DNA from 4 places in the Halomonas sp. HMF6819 genome. Region 4 is predicted to be linked to each of the others. Evidence: predicted binding sites of a transcription regulator. Region 4 holds the regulator's gene; each other region holds the start of a gene.
The links. Region 4 encodes LexA, which represses DNA repair genes until DNA is damaged. Its sites were predicted from a motif close to TACTGTNTANNTANACAGTA; they were not measured.
Positions count from the first base shown of each region.

Region 1: the regulator LexA is predicted to act here: its motif matches at 1,149-1,168, upstream of ACGLWX_RS09085 (LexA family protein).
Region 2: the regulator LexA is predicted to act here: its motif matches at 1,169-1,188, upstream of ACGLWX_RS17550 (PA0069 family radical SAM protein).
Region 3: the regulator LexA is predicted to act here: its motif matches at 2,166-2,185, upstream of ACGLWX_RS05400 (LexA family protein).

Region 1 covers NZ_JBIQVY010000002.1:678,601-681,589, forward strand. Annotated here, with positions in the region: gene ACGLWX_RS09080 (Y-family DNA polymerase) at 1-685, opposite strand, end outside; gene ACGLWX_RS09085 (LexA family protein) at 682-1,125, opposite strand; gene ACGLWX_RS09090 (alpha/beta fold hydrolase) at 1,491-2,381, shown strand; gene ACGLWX_RS09095 (patatin-like phospholipase family protein) at 2,405-2,989, shown strand, end outside.
Region 2 covers NZ_JBIQVY010000009.1:31,602-34,590, forward strand. Annotated here, with positions in the region: gene ACGLWX_RS17545 (alkaline phosphatase) at 1-1,033, opposite strand, end outside; gene ACGLWX_RS17550 (PA0069 family radical SAM protein) at 1,214-2,299, shown strand; gene ACGLWX_RS17555 (hypothetical protein) at 2,306-2,557, opposite strand; gene ACGLWX_RS17560 (Na/Pi symporter) at 2,568-2,989, opposite strand, start outside.
Region 3 covers NZ_JBIQVY010000001.1:1,189,736-1,192,724, forward strand. Annotated here, with positions in the region: gene ACGLWX_RS05385 (heme ABC transporter permease) at 1-642, opposite strand, end outside; gene ccmB (heme exporter protein CcmB) at 652-1,368, opposite strand; gene ccmA (cytochrome c biogenesis heme-transporting ATPase CcmA) at 1,365-1,997, opposite strand; gene ACGLWX_RS05400 (LexA family protein) at 2,274-2,675, shown strand; gene ACGLWX_RS05405 (IMPACT family protein) at 2,695-2,989, shown strand, end outside.
Region 4 covers NZ_JBIQVY010000005.1:38,641-41,629, reverse strand. Annotated here, with positions in the region: gene ACGLWX_RS14420 (ribonuclease J) at 1-259, opposite strand, end outside; gene purU (formyltetrahydrofolate deformylase) at 519-1,373, shown strand; gene lexA (transcriptional repressor LexA) at 1,606-2,280, opposite strand; gene ACGLWX_RS14405 (TetR/AcrR family transcriptional regulator) at 2,499-2,989, shown strand, end outside.

The sequences.
Region 1 (2,989 bases), on a different contig from region 4:
GAAGCTCCAGCGCCGTGCGCGCCAGCACCACGGAGAAGCGCCGGCGAAGGTCGTGGTGATCGCACTCGCGCAGATCCCAAGCGGTGTGGATGCGCTGCACCGCCAGCCGCTCGGCCAGCCGCCGCCCGATGCCCCACACCTCACCTACGGGAAGCTCCTTCAGCAGCGCCGTGGTCTCTTTCGAGGCAGCGTCCAGCAGGCATACCCCTTCGTAGCGCGCGCGCTTTTTGGCGGCGTGGTTGGCAAGCTTGGCCAGCGTATGGGTTGGCGCCAGCCCGACGCAGACCGGCAGCCCCAGGTGGCGGCGGATGCGGCGGCGAAGCGCTTCACCCACCGCCTGGCACTGTGCGGGGGTGAGGCCGTCCAGATACACGAACATTTCGTCGATGGAGTAGGGCGCCACCGCCGGGCAGGCGTCGCGCAGAAGCTGGCAGAGCCGCCCCGACATGTCGCCATAGAGCTCGTAGTTCGATGACTTCAGGTGAATGCGCTGGGCGCGGCGCAGCCCCTCGAGCTTGAACGCCGGCACGCCCATGGGAATCTCCATCGCTTTGAGCTCTTCCGAGCGGGCGATGATGCAGCCGTCGTTATTGCTCATCACGCCCACCGGCTGGCCTTCGAGTTCGGGCTGGAAAACGCGTTCGCAGCTGACGTAGAAGTTGTTGGCGTCGACCAGACCGATCACGACACGTACTCGTGAATCACCGCGCGCACTACGCCCCACAGCTGACACTCGGTGCCCGACAGCGGCAGCGGCGGGTAGAGCGGGTGAGCCGAACACAGGTGTGGGGTGCCCTGGTAGAGCGCGTAGCGCTTGATCAGCACTTCGCCATCGAACAGCGCCACCAGAATGTGGCCAATGCGCGGCTGGATGCTGCGATCCACCACCAGCAGGTCGTCGTGGAAAATGCCCCAGCCTTCCATGCTGTCGCCGATCGCCGTCAGGTAGAACGTCTGCGTCGGATTCTTGATCAGCCGCGTGTTGAGATCCAGCGTGCGCTGCTCGTAATCCTGGGCCGGCGACGGAAAGCCGCTGAAGCCGGCGCGGGCGTACAGGGCAGGAAACGCCAGCGGTTGAAAGGTTAACGGCCAAGCTGTCGCAACGTGGGCAGGTTGAGACGGCATCGTGACGTCCTCGAAAAATAAAATAGTGTATGTATATACAGTATTATTTTCCGAGGCTCAAAATGCAAGGTTGACGCCGTGCCCGATTTTCAACGTCCGGTTTTCAACGTGCAAGCCAGAGCCCCACGACGATGGCGCTGATCACGGCGATGAAAAAGACGGCATTGCGGGCACGGGTATCACGGCGAGGTTTCATAACGGTACTCATCTGGCGAAGGGGTGGATGACGGTTGGCGCACCAGCGCGTATTAGGCGTAGCGCGCAGAATTTTGAAAACCAAGCGCTCCAGGCACTGAGCCCGGCATGGTAACGTTTACGCTATAAGGCGTCATCAAACGAACGACGCGCACACGGAGAGATCGCTTATGGTGGAAGTGGCAAGCACCGCGCCCAGGCCGCTGTCGCTGGCCGGAGGCCGACTGGCGGGCCTTGCGTGGGGACGCACGGATGCGCCGACTTGGCTTGCGCTGCACGGCTGGCTGGATAACGCCGCAAGCTTCACGCGCTTGGCGCCGCGTTTGGCGCGCGCGCTCGGCGTGCGCATCGTCGCGCTCGATTTTCGCGGCCACGGCCACTCCGCCCACGGGCCCGCCCAAACCGACTACGCGCTGTGGGACTACGCGTTTGATGTGCTCGACGCGCTGGACGAGCTGGAAATCGAGCGCGCCACGCTCTTGGCCCACTCGATGGGGGCAGCGGTAAGCTGCCTGCTGGCCGCCGCGCTGCCCGAGCGAGTAGACAAACTGCTGCTGGTCGACGGGCTGGGTGCGCTCAATACCGAAGCCGAGCAGAGCACCGAACAGCTTAGAAAGGGGCTTTTGGCGCACCGCCGTCAGGCGTCGCGCACGCCGCGCTACGCGGATCTCGAGCGCGCGGTGGCCGCGCGGGTGGCCGGCGGGGTGACGCCGGTGAGTGCTTCGACCATCACCCCGGTGGTCGAGCGCAATACCCGGGCAAGCCCGGATGGAAAAATTGAGATGCGCACCGACGCGCGCCTGCTCAAGCCGTCGCTGGTGCGCTTTACGCCGGAGCAGGTGCTAATGATGCTGGCGAGTATTCAGGCGCCGGTACTGCTCGTCGAAGGCGATAGCGGCATTCTTGGCGAGCGCCGCTGGGCACAAGAGGCGCGCCAGCAGGTGCCTCATTTGACGCGGCAGGTGCTTTTGGGTGGCCATCATCTGCATCTGGAGATGGATGCCGTCGAGGCGGTCGCGGCCACCATCGTGGATTACTGCCAACGCCAGATGAACGTGTAAAACGGAACAGATCGGAACGTCGAATGAGCAAGTCAACAGAGCAAGCGTTAAGCCATATTTCTCCTTGCAGTGACGGTCACGGCAAAAAGGTCGCCCTGGTGTTGGGCAGCGGCGGCGCCCGCGGCTATGCCCATATCGGCGTGATCGAAGAACTCGAGGCGCGCGGTTTCGAGATCATCTCGATCGCCGGCTGCTCCATGGGCGCGCTGATCGCCGGCATTTACGCCTCAGGCAAACTGCCGGAGTACCGCGAGTGGGTCTGCAATCTGGACTATCTGGACGTATTGAAACTGGTCGACGTGACCTGGAGCCCGATGGGCGCGATGCGTGCCAACAAGGTGATGAACAAGCTCGAGGCGCTGATCGGCGATACGCTGATCGAGGATCTGCGCATTCCGGTGACCACGGTGGCAACGGATCTCGTCCGCCAGCGCGAAGTCTGGTTTCAGCGCGGCCCGCTGTTGCGCGCCATTCGCGCCTCGATCGCCGTGCCGGGGGTGATCACGCCGGTACATCTGGGCGATCAGGTGCTGGTCGACGGCGGGCTTTTGAACCCGCTACCGATGATGCCGATTCTCTCCGCCCACGAGGCGGATCTGGTGGTGGCG
Region 2 (2,989 bases), on a different contig from region 4:
GCAGGTTATTGGCGTGGGCGGCCCAGTCGACGGCGCCGCCTTCGACCATCAGGAAGAAGCCTTCGTCGTTTTGCTTGAGCACCTCGAGCGCGCCACGGGTCAGCGTCGGCAGGCTCGGCACGTTGTCGAGCAGGTCACCGGCGGCCACGCCCGGGCGATTGAACTGAAGCGTCGCGTGGTTTTGCGCCACGCCCAGCACCTTGTCGCCCTCGAGGGTCAGCTCGCCATCTGCCAGCGCCTCGAAGTCGTCGCGGCTTTCGATGAGCTGGTAATCGGTGTCGCCGTCGACCAGGCGCTGCCAGGTGGCTTCGCCGCCCACGTAGCGAAAGGCGTTTTCGTCCGGATTTTCGACCGCGTTACCGGCGTCGTCGAAATAGGGGTGGCCGGCACCGAACACCACGGTGGCAAGGCCGGAATCGATGATCTCTTCACCGAGTGCTGCGTATTCGTTGCGGCTGGCGTTGTGGCCCAGAAACGCGGCGGGCGTTGCGTGGCTCAGCTGCACCGAGCTCACCACGCCCAGCGCCCGGCCGCTTTCGACCACGTACTCGCCGATGTTCTTCATCCGTTCGTCGTTGTTCGACCAGTTGATGGCGCTGTTGTAGGTTTTCTGGCCGGTGGCCAGCGCCGTACCGGCGGCGGCGCTGTCGGTGAAGTTCTCGCGGGCGTAGTTGTAGCCGGCGAAATAGCTGCCGTAGTCGCCCAGCTTGCCCTCGAAGCCAACGCCTTCGGCTGCCTCAGCGCTCCAAAGCGCTTCGGGGTCGAAGGTGACCGCCCCTTCGTCACTCATGGTCGGCTCGGTCGCGGTGGTCAGCGGGTAGGTAGCGGCAAACACCTGGGTGTCGAAGTCATCGTACACTTCGTGCCCCAGCCCTCCATGGCGGTAGTAGCTAGCGGCGCGGAAGGTTTCGATACCCGCGCCGTCGGTGATCATCAAAATGACGTTCTTTGCACTGTTTTGCTGGGCAAGCGCCGACGTGGCAAAAACGGATCCTAGAGCAAGCGCGAGCGCGCAGCGTTTGAAAGCGACCATGCTGTTCGTCCAAGTCATTGATTAAGAGAGACTTAAATTAGTGATGCCAGATGACAGCGGGATGAACGTTTAGCCCCATTTCAATGACACCCCGTTCACCATGCCCAGCGGTTGTCTTTAGCGTGACCAGCCATATACTGTATATTTATACAACAATTTCATTGCCGATCGGAGAGCGTCATGGCGGATTCACGCGCCCTGCCCCCGGGCAGGATCGTTCACAAGGGCCGCGGGGCGACGTTCGACCCGCACAACCGCTTCGCGCCAAGTGTCAGCGTCGAGGAGCCTGACGGCTGGTGGCAGGAACACGCCCCTTTAAGCCTTGCCACCGAGGTACGCGAGGAGCCGAGCAAGAGCGCGCTTTCGTGGAACGGCTCGCCGGATCTCTCCTTTGATCGCTCGCTAAATCCTTACCGCGGCTGCGAGCACGGCTGCATCTACTGCTTTGCCCGCCCTTCCCACGCCTATTGGGACATGTCGCCGGGGCTCGACTTCGAAACCCGGTTGATTGCGCGCACCGGCATGCTCGATCACCTGCGCGAGGAGCTTGCGAAACCCGGCTACGTCTGCCGGCCGATCAATCTTTCCGGCAACACCGACTGCTACCAGCCGATCGAGGCGAAATACCGCACTACCCGACGCCTGCTCGCGTTTTTGCTCGAATGCCGCCACCCGGTCACGCTGGTGACCAAGGGAAGCCTCGTACTGCGCGATCTGGGTCTTTTGAAACAGATGGCCGAGCACCGGCTGGTGCGGGTGCTGGTGAGTCTGACGAGCCTGGACAGCGACCTGAAGCGCACCCTGGAGCCGCGGGCGGCCTCGCCCAAGGCGCGGCTGAAGGTGATTCGCGAACTCAGTGCTGCCGGGGTGCCGGTGGGGGTTTTGATCTCGCCGGTGATACCGGGGCTGACCGACCACGAAATCGAGCGGCTAATCGAAGCGGCCCGCGGCGCCGGCGCGCGCACCGCAAGCTGGATGCTTTTACGCCTGCCCCGAGAGGTCGCGCCGCTGTTTGAAGAGTGGCTGGTGGCCCACTACCCCGAGCGCGCCGACAAGGTGATGAGCCTGATTCGCCAATGCCGGGGTGGCAAGACCAACGAGGCAGCGTTCGGCAAGCGCTTTCGCGGTGAAGGCGTGTTCGTCGACATGATCGAGCAGCGCTTCAAGCGCGCCAGCCGCCAGTGGGGCATGCAGCCCCGCGCCGAGCAGGGCCTCAATACCCGCGACTTCAAGCCGCCCCGCGCTCAGGGCGACCTGTTCGACTAGCCAACGCTATTTGGGTGGGCCGCGCCGCGTTCTGAGTTCGTCGAGCACCAGCGCGAAGAAGCCGCGAATCTCCTGAAGCTTCGGCCTGGCCTCGACCATCAGGGTATCCATCTTCTCGAGTTCCTGGGTTTGGGCTTCTCGGGCGTCGAGCTCGGCGCGAATCTCGTCGATGATCTCCACCGAGTCGTTCAGCATCGCCTTGAGCTCGGCGGTCGAGGTGGTGTGCAGGCTTGGCCTGGAACCTTGTTCAATACTCATGGCGCCCTCCTTACAGTACGGTAACGGCGATCAGCAGCGCCGGCAGCGCGATGAACACGCCCAGCACCCACCCGGCGGCCAGCGCCTTGCGCTCGGCGGCAACCCGGCCCAGCCACTGCGCGCCTTTCACCGGCAGCAGACGCAGAAACGGCAGCCCGCCGATGATCAGCACGGCGCACAGATTGAACAGCAGATGCACCACGGCGATCTCCAGCGCCAGCATCGCCGTGGCCCCCGAAATCGCCGTGGCGGCGAGCAGCGCCGTCATGGTGGTGCCGATATTGCTGCCGATGGTGAACGGGTAGATCTGGCGCAGCGTGAAGGCGCCGGAGCCGGCCATGGGCACCATCAGGCTGGTGGTGGTCGAGGAGGACTGCACCAGCATCGTCACCAGCGCCCCGGAAGCCACGCCGGTGAAAGGCCCGCGGCCGA
Region 3 (2,989 bases), on a different contig from region 4:
GCTATAAAAACCTACCACCATGATCAAAAGTGGCAGCCACATCGACGCCGGCATGGCCGGGCGCTCGGTGAGCGAGAAAGTGGCGGACTGGTGGAGCGTATACCACCACTCGACCGAATACTTGATGATCGGAATGTTGATCACCCCCACCATGGCAAGTACCGAGGCCGCCCGGGCCCCACTCTGGCGGCTGCTGAACGCACCGCGCAGCGCAATCACACCCAGGTAAAGAAACAGCAGAATCAGCATCGAGGTGAGCCTTGCATCCCACACCCACCAGGTGCCCCAGGTCGGCACGCCCCACACGGCGCCGGAAAACAGCGCCGTAAACGTCATCGCCGCACCAAACGGTGCCATCACCGCGGCGGCCATATCGGCTACCTTGATCTTCCATACCATAAACACCAGGCTTGCCAGCGCCATCGCGATGAACACCGACTGAGCCAAAAGTGCCGCCGGCACGTGCACGTAGATGATTCGAAAGCTCTCGCCCTGCTGATAGTCCGCCGGCGCCAGCGCCAGCCCCCAGACGCCCCCCGCGCCAAGCGACAGCGCCGCCAGCACCCAGCACCAGGGCTCGAGCCGGCAGCTTAGCCGGTAAAACCACTGGGGGGATCCAAACTTGTGCACGATGGCCCACATGGCGCGTCCTCAACCGTTGAGACTGATACGAAGCGAAGCGGCGATTGCCCAGGGGGCGAGCATCAGCGAAAGCGCTAAAAGCGCCCCCAGGATCGCGAGATAGGGCAAGGCGCTTTGCCCGGCGATAGCCGCCTCGACGGCGCCGGTGCCAAACACCAGCACCGGAATGTAGAGCGGCAGGATCAACAGCGAGGTCAGCACACCGCCGCGGGCAAGCCCCACCGTCAGTGCCGCGCCGATCGCCCCCACCAAACTGAGCGTGGCGCTGCCGAGTACCAGCGAAAGCGTCAGCACCGCGTAGCTGCCCTCAGGCAGCGCAAGCAGTGTGGCGAGCAGCGGCGCCGAAAGCGCCAGCGGCAGCCCCGTCATCAGCCAGTGCACGCACACCTTGGCAAGCGCTTGGGTCCACAGCGGCTGCGGCGCGAGGATGAGCTGCTCCAGGCTTCCATCCTCGAAGTCACCGCGAAAGAGCGTATCCAGCGACAGCAGAGCGGCCAAAAGCGCCGCCACCCACAAAAGCCCCGGCGCTATCACGGCCAACAGCGCCGGGTCCGGCGAAATACCGATCGGAAAGAGCGTGATCACCAGAGCGTAAAAGACCAGCGGATTGAGCGCCTCGCCGCGGCGGCGAAACGCAAGCCTCAAGCCTCTTGAGAGCGTGGCGATGAACGCGCGCCCGGCCCCGTGGGGCGGTGGCCTCAATGCTCCGTCGTCGCTCGCGCTCATGCCAGCGCCTCACCCAGTCGCAGGCGGCGAACCCGCTCGAGCCCGCCAAGGGCGTGGTGAGTGGTGATGATGACGCTTCCCCCCGCCTTTACGTGGTGTGAAAGGCGCCGCTCCAGCATGGCGACGCCTTCGCGGTCGAGTGCTGTGAACGGCTCATCGAGCACCCAGAGCGCCCGGGGTGTGAGCGTCAACCGGGCAAGCGCCACGCGTCGGTTTTGGCCAGCGGAGAGCCGCCCGGCCGGCGTATCCTCGAACCCGGCAAGCCCGGCATCATTAAGCGCACACTCGCAGGCGGCCTCATCCGGCGCCTCGCCGCCGAGCGCCTGATACCAGGCCAGGTTCTCGAGCGGTGTCAGCCCGGCCTTCACGCCCGGTGCGTGGCCCAAGTAGAGCAGATTCGCTAGAAACGCATCGCGGCAGGCGCGAAGCGGCTGACCGTTGAACTCAAGCGCGCCGTCGTAATCGTCGAGCTGCCCGGAAAGGATCTTTAAAAGCGTGGTCTTGCCGCTGCCGTTGGGGCCCTCGACACGCAGAATCTCGCCGCTTTCGAGCATCACATCCAGCCCGTCGAACAGCCAGCGGTCGTCGCGCTCGCAGGCAAGCTGTCGGGCTTGAAGGCGCAGGCTCAAGGGGCATCTCCAGGGCGTGAAGTTCGCGCGCACTGTACACAAAAATGCGCTTTCCCGCCAGCAAGCCGGCTCCGTCAAAGCGATGTGAGCGCCGCTCGCGCCTGCCGTTGCGGGCTTGAGCGGGCAAGCGTTGAAACCATCTTCGAGCTAAACGCCCTACAGGGGTAGCACTGTATTTAAAAACAGGTTTATACTCCAACCACTGTATGAAAAGACATGACCCACGCTTTTCACTTGTTCACGCCCAGGGAGCGGGCGATTGCTGGAGAGAAACCGATGATCGCATCACGACCGATTGAGCCTGCCACCGCCTCGCGCGTCGCGGCCTGCCCACGCGGCCCCGCCCTTAAGCGGGTAACCGGCGAGCAGCGCGAAGTCACCCGGCGCAATACCTATGCGCTGCGCGTTCGCGGTCATCGCATGCAGCAGTACAATCTTTTCGATGGCGATGTGATCGTGATTCACCGCCAGCAGCGCGGCGGCCACCGGGAAGTCGCCACCGCGACGATCAACCAGCGCGAAATCGCACTCAAGGAGCTGTCGATCAGCCGGCTTGGCGTGCGCCTGTGCGCCGAAGGCGAGGCGATGCCATCGGTTTTCCTGCATAATAGCGATATACAGGTGCTGGGCATGGTGATGGGCGTGGAAAGCCCCGCCGCTGCCGCAAGGCGCCACTAACCGTTTCTGGGAGCCCCGCTTGCGTTACCGAGCCCCCGACCTTGCGATCGACGCCCGCTTCGAAGCCGAGCTTGTCATCGAGAAAAGCCAGTTCATCGCCTGGCTTTGTCACGCGCCGACGCCAGAGGCCTTCGAGGCACTTTTGAAAGCGGCGCGCACGGCGCACCCGGGCGCCAGCCACCACTGCAGCGCGTTCATTGCCGGCCCGCCCGGCGAGCAAACCCATATCGGCTTTTCCGACGACGGCGAGCCCGGCGGCACCGCGGGGCGCCCGATGTATCAGGCGCTTTTGGGCAGCGGGCTCGGCGAGATCG
Region 4 (2,989 bases):
CAAACTTGTGGCGCAGTAATCCGGCGGCCAGGGGGGTGGCGTAGATTGGGCACTGCCATTTGGGCCAAAGCCAGGCGACCGCACCGATATGATCCTCGTGGCCGTGCGTGATATAGAGCGCTTTAGGGGTAATCTCGAGTTCGGCCAACGTAGCGGTGCTGGGTACCTGCAGCGGGGCGCTGGGAAGGTCTTGGCGAATCATCATGCCGCAATCAATGGCGATCCAGTGACCATCGAAACCATAAAGCGTCAGGTTCATTCCTATTTCACCGCAGCCGCCAAGCGGCAAGATGCGCAGGGGCGGGCGGCGGCGGGGTCGAAGTTGAACGCGAGATGGATCCATTGATTTTGAACAGCCTGAAAAGTAAGACTTTAACTATACGGTAAGGCGGGGGCGGCTAACAATCCTGACAGTGTTCCCGATCGTCGCTTGCGCTACACTAACGCCCCCAAGGCCTAAACGGCCCTTGACGACCCCGTCGGGTCGCGTCTTCAAAACGCGTATCAAGAGTGTATTCATGTCGCATTATTACCGTTTAGTAGTTTCCTGCCCCGATCAGGTGGGCATCGTGGCGCGCGTATCGAGCTTCATCGCTCAGCACGGCGGCTCCATCACCGAGGCGAGCCAGCACTCGGATCTGCAAACGGGCCGGTTTTTCATGCGCTACGAAATTCTCGCCGATTCCATCGGTATGAGCGCGGTTGAGCTCGAACAGGCGTTTGCGCCCATCGCCAACGCGTTTTCGATGCAGTGGGCACTGGTCGATACCCAAAAGCGACGCCGGGTGGTGATCATGGTATCGAAAGAGTCTCACTGCCTGGTCGATCTGCTTTACCGCTGGCAGGCCGGCGAGCTCGACTGCGACATCGTGGGAATCATCTCCAACCATCCGGACATGCGCGCGCTGAGCGAGTGGTACGGCATCGATTACCATCACATTGCGGTCGACCCCAGCGACAAGCAGCCGGCGTTCGATGCGGTGCAGCGCCAGGTCGAGACGCTGGAAGCGGACTGCATCGTACTGGCGCGCTACATGCAGATTCTGCCGCCGGCGCTATGTAGCCACTACGCTGGGCAGATCATCAACATCCACCACAGCTTTCTACCGTCGTTCGCGGGTGCCAAGCCTTACCATCAGGCGTTCGAGCGCGGCGTGAAGCTGATCGGCGCGACCTGCCACTACGTGACCGAAGAGCTCGACGCCGGCCCGATCATCGAGCAGGATATCCATCGCGTGAGTCACTGCCACACGCCGACGGATCTGGTGCGCTTTGGTCGCGACGTGGAGAAGTCCGTACTTGCCCGCGGGCTCAGGTGGCACCTGGAAGATCGCGTGCTGATCGATGGCAACAAGACGGTCGTCTTCAACTGATACCGAAAAAGAAACGACGAAGGGGTACGCAAAGTGCCCCTTTTTAATACGCGTTTTAGACGGAGGATTCTGGCTGCGTAGCGACGGCTAACACGGTGCTGTGCCGGGCAGCCCTGCGCGAGGGCGCTGTGAATACTTCCCTGTACGCTACTTACGCCATCCTTGGCGTAAGACCCTCGCTCCGGGCTGCCCGGCACGTTAGAGAGGGCAGTCTCTCGCCGTATAATTCAGCTTAACCCAGCGCCTGGCCGCTGCCGCCACGAATCACGCCGACGCCGACGCCTTCGATATCGAGCTGCTGAGTGCGAAGGTCGATTTCGATCGGCGCGAAATCGCTGTTCTCGGCGTGCAGCGTGACCTGGTGGCCGTCGCGGCGAAAGCGCTTGACGGTGACTTCGTCTTCCAAACGCGCTACGACGATCTGGCCGTCGCGCACCCGCTCGGTGCGGTGTACCGCTAGCAGATCGCCTTCGAGAATGCCGATATCCTTCATCGATAGCCCGCGAACCCGCAGCAGGTAATCCGCCTTGGGCGTGAAGTACTCCGCCGGCAGCGGGCAGTAGCGGTCGATATGCTCGGCGGCCAGAATCGGGCTGCCCGCGGCGACTTCACCGATGATCGGAAGGCCCATGGTCGAGGATTCGATGCTTTCGCTGGCATCAGCGGTGGATTCCGGCGCCTCGACGCCTTCCTGATTGGGCAGGCGGATGCCGCGCGAGGTGTGGCGAATGATGCGGATGGCGCCCTTGCGCTCCAGCGCGCGCAGGTGCTCTTCGGCGGCGTTGGGCGAGCGAAAACCCAGCGCCTTGGCGATTTCAGCGCGGGTGGGTGGGTAGCCGTACTCGTTCATGGTCTTCACGATAAAATCGAATACGTGCTGCTGACGTACGGTAAGAGGACGAGGCATGGCTGACTCCGGGGTAAAAGGTAACTATGAAAAATGACTAAAATATATGTGTTTAAGTATACAGTATGTTCCTCTGTCCAGTATATGACTCAAGCCACGGATTATAAAGCCGTTCGCCTTTAAAAGAGGGCATATCAGGGGTTTGGGCGATTGAGCCCGGGGTTTTAATGGCCTACTATTTCGCGATGTTTTAAACACTCGTTTTTCTGGAGGGCGCCATGGCGCAGTCTGATACCGTCACGCGTATTCTGGATACGGCGGAGGTGCTGTTCGCTGAGCGCGGCTTTGCGGAAACCTCTCTACGTAATATCACCAGCAAAGCGCGGGTGAACCTCGCCGCGGTGAACTACCACTTCGGCTCGAAAAAAGCGCTGATCCAAGCGGTATTCGCGCGCTATCTCGACCCCTTCAGCCAACGCTTTCACGAAGCGCTGGACGAGCTACACGCCCGCTACGGCGATGACGAGATTCCCCTCGAAGTGCTGCTCGAAACCATGGCTACAACGGTGTTGACCGTGCCGGCCGAGCGTAATAGCTTGAAAGTGTTCATGCGCTTGTTGGGGCTCGCTTACAGCCAGGCCCAGGGCCATCTTCGCCGCTATATCCAGGAGCAGTACGGCGACGTTTTCACTCGCTTTGTCGAGCTCGTTCGCCGCGCAACGCCAGGTTTGCCCGATGCTGAGCGCTTTTGGCGGCTGCACTTCATGCT